2 regions of the Streptomyces sp. NPDC042102 genome follow, and region 2 is predicted to be linked to the other one. Evidence: predicted binding sites of a transcription regulator. Region 2 holds the regulator's gene; the other holds the start of a gene.
What was found. The regulator HrcA, encoded in region 2, represses chaperone genes, less so after heat shock. The targets are predictions, from matches to a motif close to TTNGCACTCNGNNNNNCNGAGTGCNAA.
Positions count from the first base shown of each region.

Region 1 (15,259 bases), on a different contig from region 2:
CCGGCCTCGATGCGCCCGTCGATGCCGATGGCTCCGGCGATGCCGGTGCCCAGCGGGACGAAGAGGAACCGGTCGGCGCCGCGGCCGGCGCCGATGCGCCCTTCGGCCAGCCCGCCCGTGCGCACGTCGTGGCCGAGGGCCACCGGGATGCCGCCCAGGCGGCTGCTGAGCAGGGCGCGCAGCGGTACGTCGCGCCAACCGAGGTTCGCCGCGTAGACGGCGATCCCGTGCTCGGAGTCGACGATGCCGGGGACGGCGACGCCGGCGGCCGCGGCGGGCAGGCCGAAGCGCTCGGCGCCCAGGGCGCGCAGGTCGGCGGCGAAGCCGAGGATCGACTCGACGACGGCGTCGGGGCCCCGGTCGCGGCCGGTCGCGCGGCGCGCCTGGTGCAGCAGGCCGCCGTCCTCGGCGACGAGGGCGGCCTTCATCCCGGTGCCGCCCACATCGAGGGCGATGACGTGTTTCACGGGTTTCACAGGGGACAGTCTCGCGTGCTCGGCGGGGAAAGGTCTAGTCCATTGGGGGGCTTTGTTGAGTGGCCATACAAAATCCGGGCGGTGCCCGGCCTCCGGTTGTGGGCGGGCCGCCAAAGTGGTGTAGACCTTATGTGCATCGTACGTACAAATCAGGGGTGGACAGAGAGCTGTGAAGGCCGGAAGCCGTAGTCGAAGCCGTCGGAACCACGGGAACCGCCGGAACCGGAGCCTGGCCGCGACGGGCGCCGTGCTGTCGCTGTCCGTGATGCTGTCGGGCTGCGGCAGCCTGGGCCTCTCCGGGGACAACGAGGTGACCCTGCGGGTCGTGGCGGCCGACTACGGCGACAATCCCGCGAACTCGTCCGCGAAGTACTGGAAGGACCTCGCCACCGCCTTCGAGCAGGACCACAAAGGCGTCAAGGTCGAGGTCAGCGTCTACTCCTGGTCGGAGGTGGACGCCAAGGTCGCGGACATGGTCAAGGCCGGCAAGGCGCCCGACGTCGCGCAGATCGGCGCGTACGCCCAGTACGCGGCCGACGGGAAGCTCTACACCACCGACGAGCTGCTCTCCGTACAGACCGAGGCCGACTTCCTGGGGCCGCTCGCCGACGCGGGCAAGGTCAAGCGGGTGCAGTACGGCATGCCGTTCGTGGCCAGCACGCGGCTGCTGTTCTACAACGAGAAGCTGTTCGCCGACGCCGGCATCACGGCGGGCGGGCGCGCCTGGCAGCCCCGGACGTGGGCGGACCTGGAGGCGGCCGCGAAGAAGCTGAAGGCCGCGAACGTCCCGACCCCCTTCGCGCTGCCGCTGGGCCGCGAGGAGGCGCAGGCCGAGACCATGATGTGGCTGCTCGCGGGCGGCGGTGGCTACACCGACGGCGAGGAGTCGTACGCGATCGACTCCCCCGAGAACGTCAAGACCCTCGAGTTCCTGCGCGACAAGCTGGTCGGACAGGGTCTGACCGGCCCGGTCGAGCCGGCCCGCCTCGACCGCCAGGCCGCGTTCGACGCCTTCGCCAAGGGCGAGGTCGGGATGCTCAACGGGCACCCGACGCTGATGAAGCAGGCCGCGGCCAAGGGGATCAGGTTCGGCATGGTCGAGCTGCCGACGGTCGACGGCGCCGACAAGCCGGCGATGGGCGTCGCCGACTGGATGATGGCGTTCAAGGGCGCGCACCGGAAGGAGTCCGGCAAGTTCCTGGACTTCGTGTACGAGGCGAAGAACCAGACCGCGTTCACCAGCGCGTACGACCTGCTGCCGGTCACGAGCAGCGGCTTCCGCGCGGTGAACGCCAGCACCGGCGGCGGCAGCGCCCCGCTGAAGACCTTCCTCCAGGCCCTGCCGGGCTCGCGGCTCTACCCGGCGGGCAAGAACTCCTGGCCGGGCGTGAGCGAGAGCATCAAGCAGAACATCGGCAAGACGGTCGCCCCGGGCGGCCAGCCGTCCCGCACGCTGGGCGAGATCGCCACATCGGCCCGCGCGAACGACGCCAACTGAGTCCTCCGGGGCCCGGGGCGGACCCGGGGCCCGGCCGTCGGGCCTTCCGGCCCCGGGGGCCCGGAGGCCGGGCCGCCGGTACGGCTGTCCGGGGGCACGGAGGGCTGTCGGAGCCCGGCGTTAATGTGGCCGTATGACGGACGACGCGCAGCTGACGGCGACCGAGGCCGCCGTGCTCGCGTACGAGGCGCGCACCTGGCCGGGTCCCGGTGCCAAGGAACGGGCGATACGCGAGGGACTGGGGCTGACCCCGGTCCGCTACTACCAGCTGCTCAACGCGCTGATGGACGACCCGCGCGCCCTGGCGCACGCCCCCGGCACGGTGAACCGTCTGCGCCGTATCCGCGAGGCCCAGCGGGCCCGCCGGTAGCGGCGCACTCGCCGGGCCCCGTCCCGGCCTCTCGCCGGGCCGGCTGCCGGCGTTGCCAGGGTGGTCCCGGTCCTTCTGGTCAAGGGCTGGGCGGGTGACGGGCGGCGCCGGTAGGGTCGTAGCCATGGGGAGCAGCCATCCGCACGACCTGCCCAACCATCTGCCGGTGCCCGCCACCGCCGCGGGACGCGAGGGACTCCAGGCCCTCTTCCGCGCACCACGCCGTTCCGTGGTGGCGCTCGACTTCGACGGCACCCTCGCCGACATCGTCCCCGACCCCGACCAGGCCCGCGCCCACCCCGACGCCGTCCCCGCCCTGTCCGCGCTCGCGCCGCGGGTGGCGTCCGTCGCCGTGGTCACCGGCCGGCCGGCGGGGGTCGCCGTCCGCTACGGCGGCTTCGCGGGCGTGCCGGGCCTGGAACACCTGGTGGTCCTCGGCCACTACGGGGCCGAGCGGTGGGACGCGGTCAGCGGCATCGTCCACACCCCCGCCGAACACCCGGGCGTCGCCGCCGTGCGCGCCGAACTGCCCGGGTTCCTGGATTCCATCGGTGCGTGGCAGGGCACCTGGATCGAGGAGAAGGGCCGGGCGCTGGCCGTCCACACGCGCCGCGCCGAGGACCCGGCGGCCGCCTTCGAGGCACTGCGGGAGCCGCTGGCCGAACTGGCGCAGGCCCACGGGCTCATCGTGGAGCCCGGCCGGGCCGTCCTCGAACTGCGCCCGCCGGGCATGGACAAGGGCGTCGCGCTCACCGAGTACCTGGACGAGACCGGCGCCGGGGCCGTCCTGTACGCGGGCGACGACCTCGGCGACCTCGCCGCCTACGCGGCGGTCGAGAAGCGCCGTACGGACGGCCTGCCCGGCCTGCTGGTGTGCAGCGGCTCCGCGGAGGTCCCCGAACTGGCCGCCCGCGCCGACCTGGTGCTGTCGGGCCCGGGCGAGGTGGCGTCGTTCCTCGCCGCCCTCGCCGAGGAACTGCGCACCCGCGACGGCGACCCGGTCTAGGCGACGGGGCCAGGGCCGGACAGAGCCTAGGGCCGGACAGGTACTAGCCCCGCCGTGGGCCGCTCTCGCGGACGTCCGCCAGCTGGGCCCGGAACCACGCGGCCGGGGGGAGGGACGTCGCCTTCTCCGCCAGCCGGTGGGTGCGGGCCGTGCGTTCCTCCGCCGGCATCGACAGGGCGTCGTGCAGGGCGTCCGCCGTTTCCGAGATGTCGTACGGGTTCACCGTCAACGCGTCGGCGCGCAGCTCCTCGTAGGCCCCCGCGCCCCGCGACAGCACCAGCGCGCAGCCCGCGTCCGAGACCACGGGGATCTCCTTGGCCACCAGGTTCATGCCGTCGGCCACCGGGTTGATCAGGGCCACGTCCGCCAGCCGGTACGCCGCCAGCGAGCGCGCGAAGTCGTCCTTGACGTAGAGGTGCACCGGACGCCAGTCCTCCGTGGCGAACTCGGCGTTGATCTCCTCCGCCAGCTCGCTCACCCGCGCCGTGTAGTCGCGGTAGACCTTCAGGTCCTGCCGCGAGGGGTACGCGAAGACGAAGTGGACGACCTGCCCCCGCCACTGCGGGTAGACCTCCAGCAGCTCCCGGAACGCGAGCAGCCCGCGCACCACGTTCTTCGACAGCTCCGTGCGGTCCACGCGCACGATCGTGCGGCAGCCGCCCGCCTCCGCCCGCAGGGCCGCCAGGTGCTCGTCGACCTCCGGCCGGCCGGCCAGCGCCCGCAGGTCCTCGCCGTCCACACCCAGCGGGTACGCCACCACGTCCGCCCGCTTGTGGCGCGGCGCCGAGCGCCGCACCTGCGTGACGTACCGCTCCTGCGGGCCGGCCGAGAAGTGCGGATCGGCGATCCCGGTGGCGTCCTCCAGGTGGCACGCGGCCAGGAACCGGTTCGCCCATCCCCAGGTGTGGAAACCGACGACGTCCGCGCCGAGCATGCCCCACAGCAGTTCGGCGCGGATCTCGTCGGGCAGGACGTCCAGCTGGTCGGCCGAGGCCCACGGGGTGTGCGAGAAGTGGCCGATCCGCAGGTCGGGGCGCAGGGTGCGGAGCTGGTTGGGGACCAGGGCCAGGTGGTAGTCCTGCACGAGCACGGTCGCGCCCTCGGCCGCCTCCTCGGCCAGCGCCTCGGCGAAGGCCCGGTTGTAGGCGACGTAGGAGTCCCACCGGTGCCGGAAGGCGGTGTCGAAGACCGGCTCGCGCGGAATGTCGAACAGGCCGTGGTGGGTGAACCACAGCACCGAGTTCGCGATGCCGTTGTACGCGTCGTCGTAGACGGCGGGATCGATGTCCAGCATCCGGACGCCTGGTTCGGAAACGCCCCGGCGGACCGCCTCGCGGTCGGCGTCGGAGAGGGCCGCGCAGATCCACAGCGCCTCCGGCTGCTCCGCGAGGGCGGCGGAGAGGCCGGAGACGAGACCGCCGCCGCCGCGCCGGGCGTCGAGGGTGCCGTCGGGGGCGAGGGCGTACGTGAGCGGGCCGCGGTTGGCGGCGACGAGTACCTGGGAAGCCATGCGGCCAACCTAGCCGGGGCCGCTCCCGCTCAAACGTCCGCTCCGCCGCCCGCGCCGCGGCGAGACCAACGCCACTCCCGGCCGGGCCGGCCGGGCGCTGCCGGCCGCGGGGCCACGCGGGCCACGGGTGCCACGGAGCCCGCGACGGCGGCCGCGCTCACGCCACGCGGTGCGGCGCGTACTCCTCGATGTCGAGCATCGGCGGCCGCTCCTGCGTGTCCACCGGGTACGTGTGCGGTACGAAGCCCTCCGGTCCGCGCTCGAACTGCGTCAGCTCCGGCCGTACGGCGGGGTACCCCCGGCGCGGGCCGGGGGAGTGCCCGGGCGGGAGCCGCAGCTGCGCCGTGCGGTAGATCGCGGCCGCCATCCGGCCCAGCGCCAGACCGTCCTGGTGCCGGTGCAGCCGTACGCCCACGTCCACCTGGGCCAGGGCGTCCAGGCCCACCGTGTGCAGGGCGTCGACCAGCAGGCCCAGCTCCACGCCGTAGCCGACCGGGAACGGCAGCCGCTCCAGCAGGGAGCGGCGCACGGCGTACTCGCCGCCCAGCGGCTGGACGAAGCCGGCCAGCCGCGGCCAGTGCAGGTTCAGCAGCGGGCGCGCGACCAGCTCGGTCACCCGGCCGCCCTGCTCCCCCCGGCCGGGGGCCGTGCCGGGAGCCGTGCCGGGGGCGCGCCCGCCGGGTTCCGTGCCGAGCGGGCGGTCGTACATCGCCTTGACGAACTGCACGTCCGGCTCGGTCAGCAGCGGGCCCACGATCCCCGACACGAACACCGACGAGAAGTCGCGCAGGTCGGCGTCGACGAAGCAGACGATGTCGCCGCTCGTCACCAGCAGCGAGCGCCACAGCACCTCGCCCTTGCCCGGCACCGCCGGGATCCGCGGCAGTATCGCGTCGCGGTGCACCACCCGGGCGCCGGCCGCGGCGGCCACCTTCGCGGTGCCGTCGCTCGAGCCCGAGTCGACCACGACCAGCTCGTCCACCAGAGGGAAGGGCAGTGCCTCGATCAGGTCCCGCCGGATCGTCTCCACGATCGCCCCGACCGTGGCCTCCTCGTCCAGCGCGGGCAGCACCACGCTGACCGTCGTCCCGGCTGCCCGTTTCGCGGAAACCAGCTGGTCGAGCGGTCGGTCGGCGGCGGCCCAGGAGCGATCGGCCAGCCAGCGCTCCACCTCTTCCAGCACCTTCAGCACTCCCCGGTGTGATCCATCTCGCGGATCGGACGGCTGTCTCAACGGCCCGACCCTTCAGTTACAGTCTTGAACAACGCGAAGGACCCTCGCACGTCGGGGGCCCTCGCGCATAAACGCCCGGACCCGCGCATGGAGCGCGATGCCCGGTGCCATACCGCTCATCCAGAGGGGCAGAGGGAAACGGCCCGTTGAAGCCCCGGCAACCCTCCAGTCGGTTCTCGCGACTGCGTACGCAACACGCAGCGAGGTCCCCGGCTAGGGAAGGTGCCAAATCCGTCTCGTGGCGAAGTGCGTCACGAGGAAGATGAGGAGAAAGGGCCTCGCCGTCATGGCTGCACAGACTGCCGGAACCACCACCACCGTCGACCTCGGTCCCGCGACCGCGCTCTCCTGTCGCGAATGCGGTACCCGCTTCGAGCTCGGCCCCATCTTCGCCTGCGCCGAATGCTTCGGCCCGCTGGAAGTGGCCTACGAGCTCCCGGCCGGAGACCCCGGGGCGCTGCGCGCCGCGATCGAGGCCGGCCCCAACAACATCTGGCGGTACGCGCCGCTGCTGCCCGTCCCCGCCGACGTGGCCTCCAAGCCGAGCCTGAACCCCGGCTTCACCAAGCTCGTCGACGCCGAGAACCTGGCCAAGGAGCTCGGCGTCACCGGCAAGCTCTACGTCAAGGACGACTCCGGCAACCCGACGCACTCCTTCAAGGACCGCGTCGTGGCCATCGCCGTCGAGGCCGCCCGCGCCTTCGGCTTCACGACCCTGTCCTGCTCCTCCACCGGCAACCTGGCCGGCGCCGTCGGCGCCGCCGCCGCCCGCGCCGGTTTCCGCTCCTGCGTGTTCATCCCGCACGACCTGGAGCAGGGCAAGGTCGTCATGGCCGGGGTCTACGGAGGTGACCTGGTCGGCATCGAGGGCAACTACGACGACGTCAACCGCTTCTGCTCCGAGCTCATCGGCGACCCGCTGGGCGAGGGCTGGGGCTTCGTCAACGTCAACCTGCGGCCGTACTACGGCGAGGGCTCCAAGACCCTCGCGTACGAGATCTGCGAGCAGCTCGGCTGGCGGCTGCCCGACCAGATCGTCGTCCCGATCGCGTCCGGCTCGCAGCTGACGAAGATCGACAAGGGGCTGCAGGAGCTCATCAAGCTGGGCCTGGTCGAGGACAAGCGGTACAAGATCTTCGGCGCCCAGGCCGAGGGCTGCTCCCCGGTGTCCACCGCCTTCAAGGCCGGCCAGGACGTGGTCCGCCCGCAGAAGCCGAACACCATCGCCAAGTCGCTGGCCATCGGCAACCCGGCCGACGGCCCCTACGTCCTGGACATCGCGCGCCGCACCGGCGGCTTCGTCGAGGACGTCACCGACGAGCAGGTGGTCGAGGCCATCAAGATCCTCGCGCGGGCCGAGGGCATCTTCGCGGAGACCGCCGGCGGAGTGACCGTGGGCGTGACGAAGAAGCTCATCGAGAACGGCGTCCTGGACCCGTCGTTGACCACCGTGATCCTGAACACCGGTGACGGCCTCAAGACCCTGGAGGCGGTCGCCGCCGACAGCGGCCAGACCGCCACCATCCGCCCGAGCCTGGACGCGTTCCGCGCCGCCGGCCTGGCCTGATCCCCCTCTCCTCTCTCTCCTGCACCACGGAAAGGCGGTAGCGCCATGAGCGTCAACGTCCGTATCCCCACCATCCTGCGCACGTACACCGGCGGTCAGGCCGAGGTCCCCGCCGAGGGCGCGACCCTGGCCGAGGTCATCGAGTCCCTGGAGAAGAACCACCCGGGCATCGCCGCGCGCGTCCTGGACGACCAGGGCAAACTGCGCCGGTTCGTGAACGTCTACGTCAACGACGACGACGTGCGCTTCGAGGGCGGTCTGCAGACGGTGACGCCGGACGGCGCGGGTGTTTCGATCATCCCCGCCGTGGCCGGGGGCTGCTGACACGCGCACGCATATGAATTGCCCCTTCCGCAAAAGCGGAGGGGGCAATTCTGCTTGCTTGGGCGCGGTAGAGTTGGGGAAGTCCCACGCCCTGTTCTTGCCCGCCGCATATGGCGGCGCCGCGGCATGGTCGACATTGGGTCAATGTGCGCGTGCGGTATGGGGCTTTGGCGCGATATGCCGGGTCCGAGTTGCCCTGGAATATGCCAACTTTTCACTGGATTTCAGCGTATCCGCGTGTCCAGAATTCTCGTCGGAATGACCTGTTGCAGACAGCACTGGTGCAGATACATTCAGCCGCGGTCGAGGCGTTCCGGCGCAAGTTCTGACCCGGGACCGCGAAGTGCGGTCCTGCGCAAGGGCCAGTAATAGGGGAGTTAGGCATGGCTCAGGGCACCGTCAAGTGGTTCAACGCGGAGAAGGGCTACGGCTTCATCGCGGTCGACGGTGGTGCGGATGTGTTCGTCCACTACAGCGCGATCCAGATGGACGGGTACCGCACCCTTGAAGAGGGTCAGCGGGTCGAGTTCGAGATCTCGCAGGGCCAGAAGGGTCCGCAGGCGGACATGGTCAAGCTCGCCATCGGCTAGTCCCGGCGCGATCGACCACCACCGGCAACGTACGAGGGGCCCGCATCCCGGAGGGGGGTGCGGGCCCTTCGCGTGCCCGGACCCCGTCCGCGGGCGCCGCCGTCAGGACCGTGTCCGTTTCCCGGGAGCCGCTTGCACTCGAGGGGGGCGAGTGCTAATCATTGGCGTTAGCACTCTCCGGGTGAGAGTGATAAAGACGAGGACCGGGTCGGTGAGGCCCGCAGGCCCGGTGGGAAGGAACCGCCGGGGCAGGCAGGCCGTCCGTCGCGGGCGCCACACGGTCCGAAGGCAATCCACCCCAGTCCGGGAGGACCACTTCACATGGCCAAGATCATCGCGTTCGACGAGGAGGCCCGGCGCGGTCTCGAGCGCGGCATGAACCAGCTCGCCGACGCCGTCAAGGTCACCCTTGGCCCCAAGGGCCGCAACGTCGTCCTTGAGAAGAAGTGGGGCGCCCCCACGATCACCAACGATGGTGTGTCCATCGCCAAGGAGATCGAGCTGGAGGACCCGTACGAGAAGATCGGCGCCGAGCTGGTCAAGGAAGTCGCCAAGAAGACGGACGACGTCGCCGGTGACGGTACGACCACCGCGACCGTCCTGGCCCAGGCGCTCGTCCGCGAGGGCCTGCGCAACGTGGCCGCCGGCGCCAACCCGATGGCTCTGAAGCGCGGCATCGAGAAGGCCGTCGAGGCCGTCTCCGGCGCCCTGCTGGAGCAGGCGAAGGATGTCGAGACCAAGGAGCAGATCGCTTCCACGGCCTCCATCTCCGCCGCCGACACCCAGATCGGCGAGCTCATCGCCGAGGCCATGGACAAGGTCGGCAAGGAAGGCGTCATCACGGTCGAGGAGTCGCAGACCTTCGGCCTGGAGCTCGAGCTCACCGAGGGCATGCGCTTCGACAAGGGCTACATCTCGGCGTACTTCGCCACCGACATGGAGCGCATGGAGTCGTCCCTCGACGACCCGTACATCCTGATCGTCAACTCCAAGATCGGCTCGGTCAAGGACCTGCTGCCGCTCCTGGAGAAGGTCATGCAGTCCGGCAAGCCGCTGCTGATCATCGCCGAGGACGTCGAGGGCGAGGCCCTGTCGACCCTGGTCGTCAACAAGATCCGCGGCACCTTCAAGTCCGTCGCCGTCAAGGCCCCGGGCTTCGGCGACCGCCGCAAGGCCATGCTGGGCGACATCGCCATCCTCACCGGTGGCACGGTCATCTCCGAGGAGGTCGGCCTCAAGCTCGAGAACGCGGGCCTGGACCTGCTCGGCCGCGCCCGCAAGGTCGTCATCACCAAGGACGAGACCACGATCGTCGACGGTGCCGGTGACAGCGACCAGGTTCAGGGTCGCGTCAACCAGATCCGCGCCGAGATCGAGAACTCCGACTCGGACTACGACCGCGAGAAGCTCCAGGAGCGCCTGGCGAAGCTCGCCGGTGGCGTCGCCGTCATCAAGGCCGGTGCCGCGACCGAGGTCGAGCTCAAGGAGCGCAAGCACCGCATCGAGGACGCCGTGCGCAACGCGAAGGCGGCCGTCGAGGAGGGCATCGTCGCCGGTGGTGGCGTGGCCCTGCTCCAGGCCTCCGCGGTCTTCGAGAAGCTGGAGCTCTCGGGTGACGAGGCGACCGGCGCCAACGCCGTGAAGCTCGCCCTGGAGGCCCCGCTCAAGCAGATCGCCGTCAACGGTGGTCTCGAGGGTGGCGTCGTCGTGGAGAAGGTCCGCAACCTGACCGTGGGCTGGGGCCTGAACGCCGCGACCGGCGAGTACGTCGACATGATCGCCGAGGGCATCATCGACCCGGCGAAGGTCACGCGCTCCGCGCTGCAGAACGCCGCGTCGATCGCCGCGCTCTTCCTCACCACCGAGGCCGTCATCGCCGACAAGCCGGAGAAGGCCGCGGCCGGTGCTCCGGGCGGCATGCCGGGCGGTGACATGGACTTCTGATTGGCCTCGCGCTGATCGGCTGTTCTACGACCGAGGGCGGCACTCCCCATACGGGGGGTGCCGCCCTCGGGCGTTCGCCGGCCCTTAGAAGCCAGAGGTGTCGAGCGAGAAGTCGAAAGGCTCGGGGATCTGCAGGGGCTTGCCGAAGGACACCGTGGTCCGGGAGCGGTAGCCCTGCGGGGAAGGGTCCCAGAAGCAGGTGATCTCCGATTCCTGCATGTCGATGACCAGGTAGACGGGCACGAGCGCGCCGTACACGTCCAGCTTCTCGTTCCAGTCGGCGTCCCGGGTGGAGACGGAGGTGAACTCACCGACCAGCGAGAGCGACGCTGCGTCCGCGTGCAGCCCGTCCTCGTCGAAAGCCGCTTCATCCGCGACGTACAGGTCCGGCCCGTAGCCGCGTTCTGCCGCCGCGAACCGGAACAGGAAGGGAGACGTGTCGGCGAACTGTCCCTCGGGGACGTGTGCCTGGAGCTGCTCACGCACATGGCGCATGCGCTTGGAGTAGCGCAGCTTCGAGAACGGCGACACGATGATCTTCCCCCGGATGAGCTCGGCCTTGAAGCCGTGTGGTGTGTTCATCTCCGCGACGGTGTGCAGGAGCGTCTCGAACGTCGGCGGTGCCGCCTGCTCTATCGGTGTGGGGCGTTCGACCATGATCGTCACCGTTGTCCTCCGCGTGGCGTGCTGTGCGTGAACTCGTGCTCACTCCAGGCTAGCCGCGCAGGGGCGGCCGTGCCCGGGTGCCGAGACGGGCCGCCCCTCGATCGGGTTGGTTTGGTTGACTGGACGGCATGGGTGATCTCTTCGTCAAGATCTGCGGGCTCCGGACCGACGCCGACGTCGACGCCGCCGTCGCGGCCGGGGCCGACGCCGTCGGGTTCGTCTTCGCGCCCGGCAGTCCGCGTACGGTCGACGCCGTCACCGGGCGGCGGCTGGCCGCGCGGGTGCCGGCGCACGTGCTGACCGTCGGGGTGTTCCGCGGGCAGCCGGTCGACGAGGTGCGGCGGTTCGCCGAGGAGAGCGGCGTACGGGGCGTGCAGCTGCACGGGGACGAGGGCCCGGAGTACTACCAGGCGTTGCGCGCCGAGGGCCGGACCCTGCTGCGGGCCACCGCCGAACACGTCCGGCGCTGCGGCGAGTACGGCGAGGACCTGCTGCTGCTCGACGCCCCCGACCCCGGCTCCGGCAAGCCGTGGAACTGGGGCTCCGCCGACTTCACCGCCCCCGAGGGCCACTGGCTGCTCGCCGGCGGGCTGACCCCGGTCAACGTCCGCGAGGCCGTCGCCGTGACCGGCGCGTGGGGTGTGGACGTGTCCAGCGGGGTGGAGAGCGCGCGCGGGGTGAAGTCCCCGGATCTGATCCGCGCGTTCGTCGAGGCCGCCCGCGGTTACTGACTTCAGCTCGTCAGGGTGATTCGTCGCGAAGTGGCTGAGGGGCTTGGCTCAGTGGCTGTATCCCGTGGTGTGTGAGATATGCGGATGGGGGCGGGCTGACCGTTGTGGGACGTCAGCGCCGTGAGACCGTGCGGATGCAGGCGGCTGAGCTGTTCGAGCAGAAGATCAAGCCGGTGGAGGTCGCGCGCCAACTGCGGGTGAGCCGGAAATCGGCCTACCAGTGGCACCAGCTGTGGCGGGACGGCGGAGTCGCGGCTCTGACCTCGCGTGGCCCGAGTGGATCGAGATGCCGGCTGTCGCCGTACTGCCTGGAGAAGCTGGCGGGGTTTCTGGAGCAGGGTCCGGCTGCGCACGGCTGGGTGGAGAACCAGGTGTGGACCGCATCGAGGGTGGCCACGCTGATCGGCAGGAAGTTCCACGTCTCCTACAGCGTCTCCGGTGCCACTCGATTGATGCACCGGCTCGGCTTCAGCCCACAGGTTCCCGCACGGCGGGTCGCCGAGCGTGATGAGCAGGCCGTGAGCGTGTGGAAGGAGGCGACCTGGGCGGAGGTAAAAGGGCCCGGGCGGCCTGCGGGGGCTACGTCTGCTTCGAGGACGAAGCCGGCTTCACCCGACGGCCGCCCCGGGGACGCACCTGGGGCCGGCGCGGCGTCACCCCGGTCGTGACAGTGAGCGGACGCCGCTCGGGACGACTGTCGGTAGCCGGGCTGATAGCGATGCGGCCCGGCTCCCGCACCCGGCTATGCCACCGCTTGCGGACCCATCCCGCGGGCAAGGGCAAGCGCCGCAGCATGGGCGAGCGGGACTTCATTGCGCTGGTCGACGGCATCCATCAGTTGGTCAGGGCGCCGATCGTGCTGGTTTGGGACCGGCTGAATACCCACGTCTCCCGCAGGATGCGGGACCTCGTCGCCGAGCGGGCGTGGCTGACGGTGTTCCTGCTGCCCGCCTACTCGCCCGATCTGAACCCGGTCGAGGGCGTGTGGGCGCACATCAAGCGCAGCCTGGCCAACCTCGCCGTCATGGCCCTCGACCGCTTGGAAGTCCTCGTCCGCAACCGGCTCAAACGCCTCCAGTACCGGCCCGACACCCTCGACGGCTTCATAGCTGGCACCGGCCTGACCTTCGACGACCCAGCGTCACCCTGACGAGCTGAAGTCAGTAGCGGCCTGGAGGGGGCGTCCGGGCCGCCCCGTCAGGCCCGCGCGTACGGGCCCTCGGTCGCCATGGTGTTCTGCATCGCCGTCAGCCTGCGGACGAAGAGGATGGCGAGCACGCCGGCGACCATGGTGACGAGGTCGGCGGCGATGCCGAGCCGTCCCGCCGGGAGCAGCTCGTCCACGGTGTCGGCCGACATGTAGATCCGGCTGAAGACACGCCCCAGGATCGCCCCCAGGACCCAGAGCGCCCACCAGGACATCAGCAGGGCGACGGGCGCCGTGCGGTCGGAGCCGTCGGGGCCGCGCCGGGTGCTGGCCCGCCAGGTCTGCAGGGCGATCCGGCAGGGCAGGACCAGGTTCGCCACGGGGACGAACCAGGCGCCGATGTCCCAGCCGCGGCCCAGGGTGAAGGCGTCGGGGCGGAAGATGCCGCCGTTGGTCCGTACGCGGTGGAACCAGATGATGAAGACGACGACCGTGGGCACTACGGGGCCGGGTACGGGGCCGGGCCGGGCTGCGGGAACGGCTGCGCGGGCGGCGGTGGGCCGGGCGGGCTGAAGGACATGACGGTGGACCCCCACGGGAACGGATGACATGCGGACGGCCGCCGCCGGGCGGGCGGGGGCCCGCAGAAGATATGCCGGTCCCGATCCCGGAGTCCATACGGTTTCCGCTGGTCAGGGCGTCAGGGCGTCAGGGCGGCTAGGAGGCGAAGTCCTTCAGGGCCTCGGTGTTCAGGGTGATCCCGACGGGGGCGGGGATCTTGACGGTCTCGCCGTACCCGAAAGCGGGGTCCATCGTGTACCTGCCCTCCTCCGGCTCGCTGTACACGGTCACCGTGCACCGCTCCCGGTCGATGAGCAGGTAGACGGGAATGGCCGCGGCGGCGTATCCGTCGCGCTTCTCGGTCCGGTCACGCCGGTCGGTGTCGGAGTCGTGCGAGGTCACCTCCATGACCATGAGGACCTTCGTCGTGTCGGCCCACTCGCCTGTCCCCGCGAACGTACCGATCGGGGCGAGCGTGCCGTCGGGCCGTGCGCGGCCCGCGCGGTACCGCTCGACCTTCAAGCCCCGCTCCGTGTAGAGGTTCAGTTCCGGCCGCTGCTGCATGCATTGCCGCACCACCCACATGGTGATCTCGTTGTGGTCGCCGTCCGGCACGGGTTTGACCTCTAGCTTTCCCTGGATGAATTCAAGGGTCACCGTCTCGGGCGTCGTCCGGGCGATCTGCTCGAACTCCTCGACCGTCATCTGCGGGTGTTCGGCGAAGCTGGGGGTCATGGTGGCGCCTCCTCGACACCATGGTGCCGTGTGTGCCCACCTTCGGATCGACTGAATGGCATATGCCTCACCGTGTGGGTCCGGTAGCGGGCTGTTAACCCGATCGTGTGGCCCGGCCGTTCGGGTGGTCAAAGGCTGGTGACGCCCCCCGGGCGGCGGCCCCGAAGGTGAGGTGGCCGTCGTCGGGGCGCTTGGAGTCAGAGTTTGAAGAGGACGCCGCGCCAGGTCCAGCCGGCGGCGAGGACGGCGTCGCGCAGCGGCAGCCGCATGTCCGAGGAGCGCCAGCAGGACGTCTCGACCAGGCGGCGGCGGCCGTCGGGGCCGCGTTCGACCGTCCACTCCTTGGAGACCGTACGGACGGGGCCCCGGGTCCACTTGGCCGCCACGGCCGGTCCGGAGCCGCCGCTGCCGCGCCGCGTGACCTCCCGCTGGAGTTCGAGGGCGCGGACCTCGCGGCGGTCCGGGACCAGGCGCAGCCGTATCTGGTAGATGCGGTTCACCGAGGTCCCGGGCCCGGATTCGCGGACCCTCCACTCCGCCAGGACGTCGGCTCCGACGAGGGCGCCCTCCCGCACGGTGAAGGGTCCCTCGGGCGGGTCGAGGGCGAGGAGCGCGGCCCGGAGCTCCTGGGTGGGGCGCGGTACGACGCCGCTCGCGGGGTGCTTCGTACCCGTCAGCATGTTCATGAGGCCCATCGGGTCAATCTACGTCCTCGGACGCGCGCACCGCCGAGTCTCGCCCACCGCCGCCCGACGGGCCAGTGGTCAGCGGACCGGCGTCGTCGCAGCGGCCGGAGCCTCGCCCTGTGCGCCGGCCGCGGCCGGGGTGGTGCCGGTGTCCGGGCCGGGGTCGAGGTCGAGGTCGGCGAGCATCCGGCGGGTGAAGCCGAAGAAGTACGTG
Region 1 is NZ_JBVJDL010000013.1:17,546-32,804, reverse strand. Features, by position in the region: gene ACZ6KO_RS31070 (ROK family protein) at 1-467, opposite strand, end outside; gene ACZ6KO_RS31065 (extracellular solute-binding protein) at 742-1,974, shown strand; gene ACZ6KO_RS31060 (DUF3263 domain-containing protein) at 2,108-2,344, shown strand; gene otsB (trehalose-phosphatase) at 2,469-3,350, shown strand; gene ACZ6KO_RS31050 (alpha,alpha-trehalose-phosphate synthase (UDP-forming)) at 3,394-4,860, opposite strand; gene ACZ6KO_RS31045 (glucosyl-3-phosphoglycerate synthase) at 5,018-6,043, opposite strand; SAM riboswitch class I at 6,208-6,363, shown strand; gene thrC (threonine synthase) at 6,357-7,661, shown strand; gene ACZ6KO_RS31035 (MoaD/ThiS family protein) at 7,707-7,985, shown strand; gene ACZ6KO_RS31030 (cold-shock protein) at 8,369-8,575, shown strand; gene groL (chaperonin GroEL) at 8,897-10,519, shown strand; gene ACZ6KO_RS31020 (Uma2 family endonuclease) at 10,604-11,176, opposite strand; gene ACZ6KO_RS31015 (phosphoribosylanthranilate isomerase) at 11,314-11,916, shown strand; one part of gene ACZ6KO_RS31010 (IS630 family transposase) at 11,988-12,489, shown strand; one part of gene ACZ6KO_RS31010 (IS630 family transposase) at 12,489-13,066, shown strand; gene ACZ6KO_RS31005 (DUF4328 domain-containing protein) at 13,114-13,563, opposite strand; gene ACZ6KO_RS31000 (Uma2 family endonuclease) at 13,781-14,359, opposite strand; gene ACZ6KO_RS30995 (hypothetical protein) at 14,557-15,054, opposite strand; gene ACZ6KO_RS30990 (PTS transporter subunit EIIC) at 15,124-15,259, opposite strand, start outside.
Region 1: the regulator HrcA is predicted to act here: its motif matches at 8,707-8,733, upstream of groL (chaperonin GroEL).

Region 2 (15,259 bases):
CGGGCCGGGTCAGGATGATCCGGCTGACCTGCTTGGACTGCAGGGCCTGGACCGCCTTGGCCATGGCGAGGTAGGTCTTGCCGGTACCGGCGGGGCCGATGCCGAAGACGATCGTGTGCTTGTCGATCGCGTCGACGTACCGCTTCTGGTTGAGGGTCTTGGGGCGGATGGTGCGGCCGCGGCTGGAGAGGATGTTCTGGGTGAGCACCTCGGCGGGCGTCTCGTCCGGTCCATTGCCGTTCTCGCTCGCCTTGAGCATGGCGATCGAGCGTTCCACTGCGTCCTCCGTCATCGGCTGTCCGGTGCGGAGCACCAGCATCATCTCGTCGAACAGGCGCTGGATCAGGGCGACTTCCTTCGCCTCCCCGACCGCACTGACCTGGTTTCCCCGTACGTGGATGTCGGCCTCGGGAAAGGCCTTCTCGATCACACGCAGCAGGGCGTCACCCGAACCGAGCACCATCACCATCGGGTGCTTGGCCGGAACGGTGAAGTGGGCTCGCGCCTGCCCCGGCACTGTAGGTTCCCCCGCGCCGTCGGAGCGCCGGGAGCGGATCTGGGCTGTGGGTGTCTGAGTCATGGGCCGGCTCTCTGGCCTGCACATACCTCCCGTAGCGGGGTCTCGCCGATCGAGAACCTCTTGGAATACCAAGCGTACGACGCGCCCGGGGTGTTCCCGAGGGGATTTACCGGCGGCTACGCGGAGTGCCGGAAGCCGATCGTCGGGACCGCCCGGCGGCGCGGCCCCGGGGCGCTCTCCGGCGGGATCAGCTCGTCCAGGAAGCCGTAGCGGGCCGACCGCTCGCCCAGGGAGCGCCACCAGTGGGCGACCTCCGCCCAGCCCGGGGCGGAGAGGGAACCGCCGAACTCCTGGACCGAGAGGGCGGCCGTCAGGCCCGCGAAGGCGAGCCGGTCGGCGAGCGGCCAGCCGGCCAGGGTGCCGGTGACGAAGCCCGCCACGAAGACGTCGCCGGCGCCGGTGGGGTCCAGGGCCTCCACCTCGATGCCGGGGACCTCCGCGGTCTCCCCGGTGCGGCCGTCCACGGCGTACGAGCCCTCCGGGCCGAGGGTGACCACCGCGATCGGGACCAGGTCGGCCAGGGCGCGGGCGGCGGCGCGCGGGCAGTCGGTGCGGGTGTAGCGCATGGCCTCGCCGGCGTTCGGCAGGAACGCCTCGCAGTGCTCCAGGTCCAGTGCGCCCAGGTCCCAGCGGCCGCTCTCGTCCCAGCCGACGTCCGCGAAGACGCGGGAGCCGCGGCGGGCGGCGTCGGCCACCCACTCCTCGCGGCGGCCGGGGACCAGCGAGGCCACGGCGGCCCGGGCGCGCGGCGGGCAGGCGGGGAAGGGGCCGGGACCGGCGGGCGGCGGCGCCTCGTGGCCGTGGCTGACCATGGTGCGCTCCCCCTCGTACGCCATGGAGATCGTCACCGGGCTGTGCCAGCCGGGGACGGTCCGCGACATCGACAGGTCGATGCCCTCGTCCTGCTCCAGTACGTCCCAGCAGTACGCGCCGTAGTGGTCGTCGCCGAAAGCGGCCGCGAGGGAGGTGTGCAGGCCGAGCCGGGCCAGGGCGGTGGCCATGTTGGCGACGCCGCCGGGGCTCTGTCCCATGCCGCGCGCCCAGGACTCCGTACCGCGCACGGGTGCCGAGTCGAGACCGGTGAAGATGATGTCGAGGAAGACCGTGCCGGTCAGGAACACGTCGCAGCCCGGGTCCTGGGGCGCGCGCAGCGGGCCGAGCGGGTCCACCGCCGCCGCGGCGCGGGCGGCGCCGTGGGGTGCGGTCGGGCGGCTGCCTCTGGTGTTCCGACTGGTCACGGTGTCCTCCCCGGTTCGGTGGCGAGCTCCCGGCCCTGCCCGCGCGGCGCCGGGCCAAACCCAGTGTGGCCCACATCACAGCCGGAAGTCGGCGGTCGCGCACGGCGCGTGGTGCGCGCCACGGGTGCCACGGCCGTCCCGCGGGGCTGCCTCAGCGGCGTTTGGGCAGGGGCACCCGGGCCAGGTCCGCGGCGATCGTCAGCTCGCCCTCGAACCCCGCGGCGCGGGCCTGGAGCTCGAACGCGTCGGGGTCGGTGTAGCGCTGCGAGAAGTGCGTCAGCACCAGGTGCCGCACGCCCGCGTCCCGGGCCACGCGGGCGGCCTGGCCCGCGCTCAGGTGCCCGTGCTCCTCGGCGAGGTGCTGGTCCTCGTCCAGGAAGGTGGACTCGATGACGAGCATGTCGCACCCCTCGGCGAGGCCGTACACCCCGTCGCACAGCCGGGTGTCCATCACGAAGGCGAAGCTCTGCCCGGGCCGGGGCTCGCTGACGTCCTCCAGCGTGACGCCGCCGAGCACGCCCTCGCGCTGGATCCGGCCCACGTCGGGGCCCTTGATGCCGTGCCGCGCGAGCAGCCCGGGCAGTATCCGGCGGCCGTCGGGTTCGGTGAGGCGGTAGCCGAAGGACTCCACCGGGTGCGAGAGCCGGCGGGCGGAGAGCGTGTAGGAGGCCCCGGTCGCCAGCACGCCGTCCTCGGAGACCGGCACCTGGTCGATGACGACGGTCTCGCGGTAGGCGGTGGCGTACCGCAGCCGGTCGTAGAACTTCTGCCCGCTGGCCGGGTAGTGCGCGGTGACCGGGTGCGGGACCCGGTCGAGGTTGATGCGCTGGATCACCCCGGCGAGACCGAGGCTGTGGTCACCGTGGAAGTGGGTGACGCAGATCCGGTCGATGTCGTGCGCGGCGACGCCGGCGCGCAGCATCTGCCGCTGGGTGCCCTCGCCGGGATCGAAGAGGATGCCCTCGCCGTCCCAGCGCAGCAGGTAGCCGTTGTGGTTGCGGTGCCGGGTGGGCACCTGGCTGGCGGTGCCCAGCACCACGAACTCGCGTGCGGACACGGCTATCCCGGGGGCCACTGCAGGCCGCGTCCGCCGAGGACGTGGGCGTGCACGTGGAAGACGGTCTGGCCGGCTCCGGCGCCGGTGTTGAAGACGACCCTGAAGCCGGACGCGTCGACGCCGTCCTGCGCCGCGACCTCGGCGGCCTCGCGCAGCATGTCGGCCGCGACCGCCGGCTCGGCGGCGGCGAGGCTCGCGGCGTCGGGGTAGTGGACGCGCGGGACGACGAGCACGTGGGTGGGCGCCTGCGGGTTGATGTCCCGGAACGCCACCGTGGTCTCGGTCTCCCGTACGACCGTCGCGGGGATGTCCCCCGTGACGATCTTGCAGAACAGGCAGTCTTCCTGCGGTTCCCCTGCCATCGCTTGTCCTCCGGTCGCGCTGATCATCTGCGTGCATCGTATCGGCCGCCGGAGCGCCGTCCGGCGCCCGCGGCGCCCCCGCGTCCGGATCGGGCCGGGGCGAGGGTCACGGCGTCCGTCGCGGGGCCCGCCCCGGGGCCTACGGACCTTGCCGGGGGGGGCGGGCGGCCCCGCGGGCTCCGGGACCAGTGCCCCGGCCCCGGCCCCGGCCCCGGCTACGACCAGCGGCCCGTGCGGGCCAGGAGGACCGCCGTCGCGGCCGTACCGGCGGTGGAGGTGCGCAGCACCGAGCGGCCCAGGCGGTACGGCCGGGCGCCCGCCTCGGCGAAGGCCGCGAGTTCGTCCGGCGAGACCCCGCCCTCGGGGCCCACCACGACCACGATCGAGCCGGCGGCCGGCAGCGCGGCCGTGGCCAGCGGCTCCGAGCCCGCCTCGCGGTCCTCGTGGAGGACCACCGCCAGGTCCGCCCCGGCCAGCAGCGCCGCGACCTGCTTGGTCGACAGGGCCTCCGCGACCTCCGGGAAGCGGACCCGGCGCGACTGCTTGCCGGCCTCGCGCGCCGTACTGCGCCACTTGGCCAGGGACTTGGCGCCCCGGTCGCCGCGCCACTGCGTGATGCACCGCGACGCCTGCCACGGCACGATCGCGTCGACGCCGGTCTCCGTCATCGTCTCGACGGCCAGCTCGCCCCGGTCGCCCTTGGGCAGCGCCTGGACCACGGTGATCCGCACGGCCGGCTCGGGCTCCTCCTCGACGGTGTGCAGGTCCATGACCACCAGGCGGTCCTTGCCCTCGGCGGCCTTGACCACGCCCTCGGTCCAGCGGCCGCGCCCGTCGGTGAGGACCACGTCCTCACCGGGGTTCAGCCGCTTCACCGACACCGCGTGCCGGCCCTCGGGGCCCTCCAGCACGAACTCCGGCCCCGCGGGCACCTCTTCGACCACGAACACCGGGGCCGTCATCACACGCTCCTCATCTGGGTCTCGGCCAGCTCGGCCATGAGCACCTCTACCAGTTCCCCGGCCGGCAGCACCCGCGCCAGCCGGTGGCCCTGGCCCGCCCACAGGGCCATGCCCTGCGGGTCCCCGGCCGCCGCGGCGGCCTTGCGCAGGCCCGCCGTCAGGTAGTGCACCTGCGGGTAGGCCGCCGGCGCGTACGGTCCGTGCTCGCGCATGAACCGGTTGACCAGCCCCCGGGCCGGCCGGCCCGAGAACGCCCGGGTGAGCTCGGTACGGACGAACAGGGGGTCCGTCAGCGCCTTCTTGTGCAGCGCGTGCGCCCCGGACTCCGGGCAGGCCAGGAACGCCGTGCCCAGCTGCGCCGCCTCCGCGCCGGCCGCGAGCACCGCCGCGATCTGCGAACCGCGCATCAGGCCGCCGGCCGCGACGATGGGCAGCGCGACCGCCTCCCGCACCTGTGCGACCAGGGCCAGCAGCCCGACGCCCGTCCCGTCGGCGTGCGGGTCGTCGCGGTGGGTGCCCTGGTGGCCGCCGGCCTCGATGCCCTGGACGCACACGGCGGCCGCGCCGGCCGCCTGCGCGGTGCGCGCCTCCTCGACGGAGGTCACGGTCACCACCGTGTACGTACCCGCCGCGCGCAGGCTCGCCAGGGCCGCCGGGGTGGGGCAGCCGAAGGTGAACGAGACCACCGGGACCGGGTCTTCGAGGAGGATGGCGAGCTTGGCGTCGTAGCCGTCGTCGCACGTGCCAACGATGTCATCGGCGGCGAGCGAGGTCTCGTACCAGCTGGCCTCGCCCGCGAGCTGCCCGCGGTAGGCCTCGACGGCGGCGGGATCGACGTACGCGGTCTGCGGCAGGAACAGGTTGACGCCGAACGGCCGCCGGGTGAGCCCCCGCAGCCGTTTGACCTCTTGGTACATGCCATCGGCGGTCTTGTAGCCGCCGGCCAGGAAGCCCAGCGCGCCCGCCTCGCACACGGCGGCGGCGAGCGGCGGGCACGAGGCGCCGCCCGCCATGGGAGCCTGCACGATCGGATACGGGGAAAGACCGTTCAGTGCGGTGGACATGACCGCATCGTGCCATGTCCACCGCACCAGGCCGAATCGTGGCATTCGCCTGGCATAATCCACGGCGGCCCGCCGTCAGCGGCCGTCGAACGCGTCTGCCAGTGGCCGTCGAACGCGTCCGTCAACGGCCGTTGAACGCGTCCTTCAACCGGCTGAACAGGCCCTGCTGACCCGGCTGGAACTGGCCCATCGGCCGCTCCTCACCGCGCAGCTTGGCCAGCTGGCGCAGCAGTTCCTCCTGCTGGGCGTCCAGCTTGTTCGGGGTCTGCACCTCGACGTGGACGATCAGGTCGCCGCGACCGCCGCCGCGCAGGTGGGTCACGCCACGGCCGTGCAGCGGGATGGACTGGCCGGACTGGGTGCTCGGGCGGATGTCCACCTCCTCCATGCCGTCCAGCGTCTCCAGCGGGCACTTCGTGCCCAGCGCGGCCGCCGTCATCGGGATCGTCACCGTGCAGTGCAGGTCGTCGCCGCGCCGCTGGAACACCGCGTGCGGGAGCTCGTGGATCTCCACGTACAGGTCGCCAGCGGGACCGCCGCCGGGGCCGACCTCGCCCTCGCCCGCGAGCTGGATCCGGGTGCCGTTCTCGACGCCGGCCGGGATCTTGACGGTGAGGTTGCGGCGGGAGCGGACCCGGCCGTCGCCCGCGCACTCGTGGCACGGGGTCGGGACCACGGTGCCGAAGCCCTGGCACTGCGGGCAGGGGCGCGAGGTCATGACCTGGCCCAGGAAGGACCGGGTCACCTGCGACACCTCACCGCGGCCGCGGCACATGTCACACGTCTGCGCCGAGGTGCCGGGGGCGGCGCCCTCGCCGGAGCAGGTCGTGCACACGGTGGCCGTGTCGACCTGGATCTCCTTGGTGGTGCCGAACGCGGCCTCGTCCAGCTCCAGGTCCAGACGGATCATCGCGTCCTGACCGCGCCGGGTGCGCGAGCGCGGGCCGCGCTGGGACGCCGTACCGAAGAACGCGTCCATGATGTCCGAGAAGTTGCCGAAGCCGCCGGCCCCGAAACCGCCCGCGCCGCCGCCGCCCGAGGAGGACAGCGGGTCGCCGCCGAGGTCGTAGACCTGCTTCTTCTGCGGGTCCGACAGCACCTCGTACGCGGCGTTGATCTCCTTGAAACGCTCCTGCGTCTTGGGATCGGGGTTGACGTCCGGGTGCAGCTCGCGTGCGAGCCGCCGGAAGGCCTTCTTGATCTCGTCCTGCGATGCGTCGCGGCGCACGCCGAGAACGGCGTAGTAGTCCGTGGCCACTTACGACTCCGCCAGGATCTGTCCGACGTAACGTGCCACTGCGCGTACCGCTCCCATCGTTCCGGGGTAGTCCATGCGGGTCGGTCCGACCACGCCGAGTTTGGCGACTGCTTCGCCGCCCGAACCGTAGCCGACCGAGACGACGGACGTGGAGTTCAGTCCCTCGTACGCGTTCTCGTGGCCGATGCGTACGGTCATCCCCGACTCGTTGGCCTCGCCGAGCAGCTTGAGGAGCACGACCTGCTCCTCGAGCGCCTCCAGCACGGGCCGGATGGTCAGGGGGAAATCATGTCCGAAGCGGGTGAGATTGGCGGTGCCGCCGATCATCAGCCGTTCCTCGGTCTCCTCCACCAGCGTCTCCAGCAAGGTCGCGAGCACGGTCGACACCGTGCCGCGGTCATCGCTCTCGAACGACTCGGGGAGGTCCTGCACCAGCTGCGGCACGTCCGCGAACCGGCGGCCGACGACGCGGCTGTTGAGCCGGGCCCGCAGATCGGCCAGCGACTGCTCGCCGAACGGCGCGGCGCAGTCCACCATGCGCTGCTCGACCCGGCCGGTGTCCGTGATCAGGACGAGCATCAGACGGGCCGGCGCGAGCGCCAGCAGCTCGACGTGGCGCACGGTGGAACGGGTCAGCGACGGGTACTGCACGATCGCGACCTGGCGGGTCAGCTGCGCCAGCAGCCGTACGGTGCGGCCGACGACGTCGTCGAGGTCGACCGCCCCGTCCAGGAAGTTGTGGATGGCCCGGCGCTCGGGCGTCGACAGCGGCTTGACGCCCGCCAGCCGGTCGACGAAGAGGCGGTAGCCCTTGTCCGTGGGGATCCGGCCGGCGCTGGTGTGCGGCTGGGCGATGTAGCCCTCGTCCTCCAGCACGGCCATGTCGTTGCGCACGGTGGCGGGCGAGACGCCGAGCTTGTGCCGCTCGGTGAGCGCCTTGGAGCCGACGGGCTCCTCCGTCCCGACGTAGTCCTGGACGATGGCGCGCAGCACTTCGAGTCTGCGTTCGCTGAGCATCGCGCGCACCTCCAGCTCGTTCGGTTCGGTTTCGGCCTGCGTCTGGCACTCGGTGCAGGTGAGTGCCAGAGATCCCCCGGTCAGTGTACGGCGGGCAGGCATACACCTAGCAAGGGCCGCTGCCCATCGCGCCGGTCACGGTAGCGTCGCGGTATGGACGTCGCTTGGGAAGAGGCCGGCTGGGAGCGGATCACCGCGCGGACCGGCCGGCGCCGCCTTCCGGTGTGGGATTGCACGGTGGGACTGGTGGTCGGGGACGAATCGGTCCTGCTGATCGACCCGGGTTCGTCGGTGCGCGAGGGGGCCGTACTGCGGGCCCAGGCGGAGCGGATCACCGGCCGGCGCGTGACCCATATCGCATTCACGCACGGCCATTTCGACCATGTGCTGGGCGGGGCGGCGTTCTCGGGGGCGGAGGTCTTCGGGGCGGTGGGGCTGGACACGCTGCTGCGGCTGGAGCGGGAGGCGCTGCGCGCGGACGCGGTCCGGCACGGCCTGCCGGAGGAGGACGCCACGGAGTCGGCCGACCTGCTGGTCCTGCCCCGCCACTCGGTGTCGGGCGAGTGGACGCTCGACCTGGGCGGCGTACAGGCGCTGCTGGCCAATGTCGGCCCCGGGCACACGCGCCACGACCTGGCGGTGTTCGTGCCCGATCCCCCCGATGTCGCGGAAGTCGTCTTCTGCGGGGACCTGGTCGAGGAGTCGGGCGAACCGATGGCGGGCCCGGACGCGGTGCCGGCGCAGTGGCCGGCGGCCCTGGACCGGCTGCTGGCCCTGGGCGGCGAGGACGCGTTGTACGTGCCCGGTCACGGAGCGGTGGTCTCCGCGGGCTTCGTGCGTGCGCAACGCGACACACTGGCCGCGCGTTTCGGCGTGTCACCTTCCTAGGGCGGCGGTTGTCCCTACTGTCGGGCGGATGCGCGAGTACTCACCGGACCTGACCCCGTCGTGGAAGCGTCCCCGGGCGGTGCCCGAGGTGCCGGCCGACCCCGACGTCGTGGTCGAGGAGGCCGCTACGGGCTTCTGCGGGGCGGTGGTGGCCTGCGAGGCCGGCACGGTGACCCTGGAGGACCGCTTCGGCAAGCGCCGGGTCTTCCCGCTGGAGCCGCGGGGCTTCCTGCTGGACGGCGCGGTGGTGACGCTGGTCCGCCCCGCTCCGAGGCCGGCGGGCCCGGCCCGCACGGCCTCCGGTTCGGTTGCGGTGCCCGGGGCGCGGGCGCGCGTGGCCCGGGCGGGCCGGATCTACGTGGAGGGCCGCCACGACGCGGAGCTGGTGGAGAAGGTCTGGGGCGACGACCTGCGCATCGAGGGCGTGGTGGTGGAGTACCTGTCCGGGGTGGACGACCTCCCGGCGATCGTCGCGGACTTCCGCCCGGGCCCGGACGCCCGCCTGGGCATCCTGGTCGACCACCTGGTCCCGGGTTCGAAGGAGTCCCGCCTGGCGGCGTCGGTCGCGGGCCCGGACGTCCTGGTGGTGGGCCACCCGTACGTGGACATCTGGCAGGCGGTGAAGCCGTCGTCGCTGGGCCTGGGGTCCTGGCCGGTGATCCCCCCGGGCCAGGACTGGAAGACGGGCATCTGCCGGGCCCTGGGCTGGCCGGAGAACACGGGGGCCGCGTGGAAGCGGATCCTGTCCCACGTGACGTCCTACAAGGACCTGGAACCCACCCTCCTGGGCCCGGTGGAACACCTGATCGACCACGTGACGGCGTGACGCCGGCGGGGCGCGACCGCACGTATCGGGGGTCTGGGGGCTTGCCCCCGGTTACGGGAAGGGGCGGGGTGGGGGAAAGGCTCCGCGCAGCGGCCCCGCGGCCCCACGGCCCAGCGCCCCCGTCAGTCGACCAGGTCCCGCACGACCGCGTCCGCCAGCAACCGCCCCCGCAAGGTCAGCACGGCCCGCCCCTCGGCGTACGGCGCCGCCTCCAGCAGACCGTCGGTCAGGGCCTGCCGGGACGCCGCGAGCCCCGCAGGCGCGAGCAGCGCCAGCGGCACCCCCTCCGCCAGCCGCAGCTCCAGCAGGATCCGCTCCACCCGCCGGTCCTCGTCCGACAGCCGCTCCCGCCCCGCCCCCGGCGAGCGCCCGCCGGCCAGCGCCGCGGCGTACGCGCCGGGGTGCTTCACGTTCCACCACCGCACGCCGCCGACGTGGCTGTGCGCGCCCGGTCCCGCCCCCCACCAGTCGGCGCCGCGCCAGTACAGCTCGTTGTGCAGGCAGCGGCCCGCCTCGGACGTCGCCCAGTTCGACACCTCGTACCACTGGTACCCGGCGTCCGCCAGCACGGAGTCCGCGATCAGGTAGCGGTCGGCGTGCACGTCGTCGTCCGTCATGGGGACCTCGCCCCGGCGGATCCGCCGCGCCAGCTGCGTACCCTCCTCCACGATCAGCGCGTACGCCGACACGTGGTCGGGGCCCGCGCCGATCGCCGCGTCGAGCGAGGCGCGCCAGTCGTCGTCGGACTCGCCCGGCGTGCCGTAGATCAGGTCGAGGTTGACGTGCTCGAAGCCCGCCGCCCGCGCCTCCCCCACGCACGCCTCCGGGCGGCCGGGGGTGTGGGTGCGGTCGAGCACCTTCAGCACGTGCTGGCGGGCGCTCTGCATGCCGAAGGAGATCCGGTTGAAGCCGCCGGCCCGCAGCTCCTCCAGGTACGCCGGACCGACCGACTCCGGATTGGCCTCGGTGGTGATCTCCGCGTCGTCGGCCAGCCCGAATTCCGCGCGCAGCGCGGCGAGCATCCGCACCAGGTCGGCGGCGGGCAGCAGGGTGGGCGTGCCGCCGCCGACGAAGACGGTGCGTACCGGCCGGGGGTCGTCGCCCAGGACCTTGCGGGCGAGGCGGATCTCGTCGATCAGGGTGTCGGCGTAGTTCTCGCGGGAGGCGAGCACGCCCCCGGTGCCCCGCAGCTCGGTGGCCGTGTAGGTGTTGAAGTCGCAGTACCCGCAGCGCGTCGCGCAGTAGGGAACGTGCAGGTAGAAGCCGAGCGGACGGCTCCCCGCGCCCGCAAGGGCGGACGACGGCAGGGAGCCGTCCTCGGGCATGGGTTCACCGTCGGGCAGTGCGGAAGGCATGCGCCCATTGTCCCGCACCGCCCGGCCGTGGTGGACGCGTCGAACGTCACGCCTCGCGGGCGCCCTCGTACATCTCCTCGATCAGGGCCTTGAACTCGCGCTCGACGACGGGCCGCTTCAGCTTCAGGCTGGGGGTGAGGTCACCGTGCTCGACGTCGAGGTCGCGCGGGAGCAGCCGGAACTTCTTGATCGTCTGCCAGCGCTGGAGGCCCTCGTTGAGGGTCTGGATGTAGGTCTCGATCAGGCGGGTGGTCTCGGGGGCGGCCACGACCTGGGCGTAGGTCTTGCCCTCCAGGCCGTGCTCGGCGGCCCAGCCCAGGATCGCGGGGCCGTCGAGGGCGATCAGCGCGGAGCAGAAGTTCCGGTCGGCGCCGTGCACGACGATGTTGGAGACGTACGGGCAGATCGCCTTGAACTGGCCCTCGATCTCGGCCGGGGCGACGTACTTGCCGCCGGACGTCTTGATCAGGTCCTTCTTGCGGTCGGTGATGCGCAGGTAGCCGTCGGGCGAGAGCTCACCGATGTCGCCGGTGTGCAGCCAGCCGTCGGCCTCCAGGACCTCGGCGGTCTTCTCGGGGAGGTTGTGGTAGCCCTGCATGATGCCGGGGCCGCGCAGCAGGATCTCGCCGTCGTCGGCGATGCGGACCTCGGTGCCGGGGAGCGGCTTGCCGACGGTGCCGGTGCGGTAGGCCTCGCCGGGGTTGACGAAGGAGGCGGCGCTGGACTCCGTCAGGCCGTAGCCCTCCAGGATGTGGATGCCTGAGCCGGCGAAGAAGTAGCCGATCTCGGGGGCCAGCGCGGCGGAGCCGGAGACGGCGGCGCGCAGCCGGCCGCCGAAGGCCTCGCGGAGCTTGGAGTAGACGAGCGCGTCGGCGATCTTGTGCTTGGTGGACAGGCCGAAGGGCGCGGTGGCGTTGCCGGTGCGGCGGAAGTTGTCCTGGGTGACCTTGGCGTACTCGCGGGCCACGCCGACGGCCCACTGGAAGATCTTGTACTTGGCACCGCCGCCGGCGCGGGCCTTGGCCGCGACCCCGTTGTAGACCTTCTCGAAGATGCGCGGGACGGCCGCCATGTACGTCGGCTGCACGACCGGCAGGTTCTCGATGATCTTGTCGATGCGGCCGTCGACGGCGGTGACGTGACCGACCTCGATCTGGCCGGACGTGAGCACCTTGCCGAAGACGTGGGCCAGCGGCAGCCAGAGGTACTGGACGTCGTCCTTGGTGATCAGGCCGGTGGCGACGGTGGCCTTGGCCATGTACGACCAGTTGTCGTGCGGCAGGCGGACGCCCTTGGGGCGCCCGGTGGTGCCGGAGGTGTAGATGAGGGTGGCGAGCTGGTCGGCGGTGATGGCCGCGACGCGGTCCTTGACCGCGGCGGGGTGCTTGGCGAGGTGTTCCTTGCCCAGCGCCTCCAGGTCGGCGAGGGAGAGCACCCAGCCCTCCGGGTCACCGTCCTGCGCGACCACGTCCGCGGCGTCGATGACCACGACGTGGCGCAGCTCGGGCAGCGCGCCGCGGTGCTCGCGGGCCTTGGCGAGCTGGGCGGCGTCCTCGGCGATCAGGACGCGCGCCTCGGAGTCGGACAGGATGTACGCCGACTCCTCGGCGTTGGTGCTCGGGTAGATGGTGGTGACCGCGGCGCCGGCGCACATCACGCCCAGGTCGCTGAGGATCCACTCGACCCGGGTCCCGGAGGAGAGCGCGACGCGCTCCTCGGCCTGGACACCGAGCTCGGCCAGGCCCGCGGCGATGGCGAACACCCGCTCGGCCGCCTGGCCCCAGCTCAGCGACCGCCACTCGTCCGGCCCCTGACCGGAGGCCGCCGGTACGGGATACCGGTAGGCCTCGGCGTCCGGGGTGGCCGCGACGCGCTCAAGGAAGACGGTCGCCACGGTGGGCGGGCGATTCTCGACAAGGGACTGTGTGTCGCTCACGACATCCTCCGGACCGGTCCACGCGGCAGGGCGTGGGCGTGGGGACTGGCAGGTTGCAGACCGGGCTGATCTGCACCGGGCTGATCTGCGGCAGGGGCTTGAACCAGGCGGGGTTGAACCAGGCGGGGCTTGAAACTGGCGAGTAACCATCGAGCAGTGATCAGACTAGAGGCCCTCCTGCCGGTGCGTAAGGGTCGGCGAGCGGCCGGTTCATAACGAAACGGGCCCCCGCGCGTGTGCGCGGGGGCCCGTTCGTACCGATTCCGGTTACTCCTGTGCTGCTGCGGCTACTTCTTCTTGCCGCTGGACTCGTCGCTGGAGAGCACCGCGATGAAGGCCTCCTGGGGGACCTCCACGGAGCCGACCATCTTCATGCGCTTCTTGCCCTCCTTCTGCTTCTCCAGCAGCTTCCGCTTACGGGAGATGTCACCGCCGTAGCACTTGGCGAGGACGTCCTTGCGGATGGCGCGGATGGTCTCGCGGGCGATGACGCGGGAGCCGATGGCCGCCTGGACCGGCACCTCGAAGGCCTGCCGCGGGATGAGCTCGCGCAGCTTGGCGACCAGGCGCACGCCGTAGGCGTAGGCGGCGTCCTTGTGGCAGACGGCGGAGAAGGCGTCCACCTTGTCGCCGTGCAGCAGGATGTCGACCTTGACCAGGCTGGAGGCCTGCTCGCCGGTGGGCTCGTAGTCGAGGGAGGCGTAGCCGCGGGTCTTGGACTTCAGCTGGTCGAAGAAGTCGAAGACGATCTCCGCGAGCGGGAGGGTGTAGCGGATCTCGACGCGGTCCTCGGAGAGGTAGTCCATGCCGAGGAGGGTGCCGCGGCGGGTCTGGCACAGCTCCATGATCGAGCCGATGAACTCGGTGGGCGCGAGGATCGTGGCACGCACGACCGGCTCGAACACGTCCGAGATCTTGCCCTCGGGGAACTCGCTCGGGTTGGTGACCGTGATCTCCTTGCCGTCCTCCATGACCACGCGGTAGACCACGTTGGGGGCGGTGGCGATCAGGTCGAGGCCGAACTCGCGCTCCAGGCGCTCGCGGATCACGTCCAGGTGGAGCAGGCCGAGGAAGCCGACGCGGAAGCCGAAGCCGAGCGCGGCGGAGGTCTCGGGCTCGTAGACGAGCGCGGCGTCGTTGAGCTGGAGCTTGTCCAGGGCCTCGCGCAGGTCCGGGTAGTCCGAGCCGTCCAGCGGGTACAGGCCCGAGAACACCATCGGCTTGGGGTCCTTGTAGCCGCCCAGGGCCTCGGTCGCGCCGTTGTGCAGGCTGGTGATGGTGTCACCGACCTTGGACTGGCGGACGTCCTTCACGCCGGTGATGAGGTAACCCACCTCGCCGACGCCGATGCCGTCGGCCGGGGTCATCTCCGGGGACGAGACACCGATCTCCAGCAGCTCGTGGGTCGCGCCGGTGGACATCATCCGGATGCGCTCGCGCTTGTTGAGCTGGCCGTCGACCACGCGGACGTAGGTGACCACGCCGCGGTACGAGTCGTAGACCGAGTCGAAGATCATCGCGCGGGCCGGGGCGTCCTTGACGCCGACGGGCGCCGGGACCTTCTCCACGACGCGGTCGAGCAGCGCGTCCACGCCGAGGCCGGTCTTGGCGGAGACCCGCAGGACGTCGTCGGGCTCGCAGCCGACCAGGTTCGCCAGCTCCTCGGCGAACTTCTCCGGCTGGGCGGCCGGCAGGTCGATCTTGTTCAGGACGGGGACGATCGCGAGGTCGTTCTCCATCGCCAGGTACAGGTTGGCGAGGGTCTGCGCCTCGATGCCCTGGGCGGCGTCCACCAGCAGGATCGTGCCCTCGCAGGCCGCCAGCGAGCGGGAGACCTCGTAGGTGAAGTCCACGTGGCCCGGGGTGTCGATCATGTTCAGGATGTGCGTGCTGCCCTGGCCCGGGCCTGCCGTGGGCGCCCACGGCAGACGGACCGCCTGCGACTTGATCGTGATGCCGCGCTCACGCTCGATGTCCATGCGGTCGAGGTACTGGGCGCGCATCTGCCGCTGGTCGACGACGCCGGTCAGCTGGAGCATCCGGTCGGCGAGCGTCGACTTGCCGTGGTCGATGTGCGCGATGATGCAGAAATTGCGGATCAGCGCCGGGTCGGTACGGCTCGGCTCGGGCACGTGGCTAGGGGTCGCGGGCACGCAGTGTCCTGATTCTCGGGTCGCAGTCGGAACGTTACGCAGACATCCATGGTCCCATGACTGGGCGAGTGCGCTCGGTTTGGGCCGCCCAATGGACGCCTGGTAGCCTGGGCAGCTGTGTCTCGTATGCCCTCTCAGCTGTCGGGACGCAATCCGAAGATCAATCTCTGAACCTGAAAAGGCTCTTTCGTGGCGAACATCAAGTCCCAGATCAAGCGGAACAAGACCAACGAGAAGGCGCGCCTGCGCAACAAGGCCGTCAAGTCGTCGCTCAAGACCGCGATCCGCAAGGCCCGCGAGGCCGTCGTCGCCGGTGACGTCGAGAAGGCCACTGTGGCTTCCCGCGCCGCCGCCCGTGCGCTCGACAAGGCCGTCTCGAAGGGTGTCATCCACAAGAACGCCGCCGCCAACAAGAAGTCGGCGCTGGCTGCCAAGGTTGCCACCCTCCAGGGCTGAGCTCTCGATGTGAATCGCCGGTGAGGAACCAGCGGGCCCTCTCTCCCGCTCCTGACCGGCCCCCGTGCCGCGCACGAAGCGTTCGCCACGCGGGCGCGACACACCAG
Region 2 is NZ_JBVJDL010000002.1:702,887-718,145, forward strand. Features, by position in the region: gene ACZ6KO_RS11240 (PhoH family protein) at 1-580, opposite strand, end outside; gene ACZ6KO_RS11245 (carbohydrate kinase family protein) at 697-1,749, opposite strand; gene ACZ6KO_RS11250 (ribonuclease Z) at 1,970-2,875, opposite strand; gene ACZ6KO_RS11255 (histidine triad nucleotide-binding protein) at 2,878-3,237, opposite strand; gene ACZ6KO_RS11260 (16S rRNA (uracil(1498)-N(3))-methyltransferase) at 3,453-4,199, opposite strand; gene ACZ6KO_RS11265 (nitronate monooxygenase) at 4,199-5,263, opposite strand; gene dnaJ (molecular chaperone DnaJ) at 5,385-6,521, opposite strand; gene hrcA (heat-inducible transcriptional repressor HrcA) at 6,522-7,538, opposite strand; gene ACZ6KO_RS11280 (MBL fold metallo-hydrolase) at 7,692-8,426, shown strand; gene ACZ6KO_RS11285 (DUF3097 domain-containing protein) at 8,455-9,252, shown strand; gene hemW (radical SAM family heme chaperone HemW) at 9,375-10,607, opposite strand; gene ACZ6KO_RS11295 (AMP-dependent synthetase/ligase) at 10,654-12,543, opposite strand; gene lepA (translation elongation factor 4) at 12,831-14,696, opposite strand; gene rpsT (30S ribosomal protein S20) at 14,886-15,152, shown strand.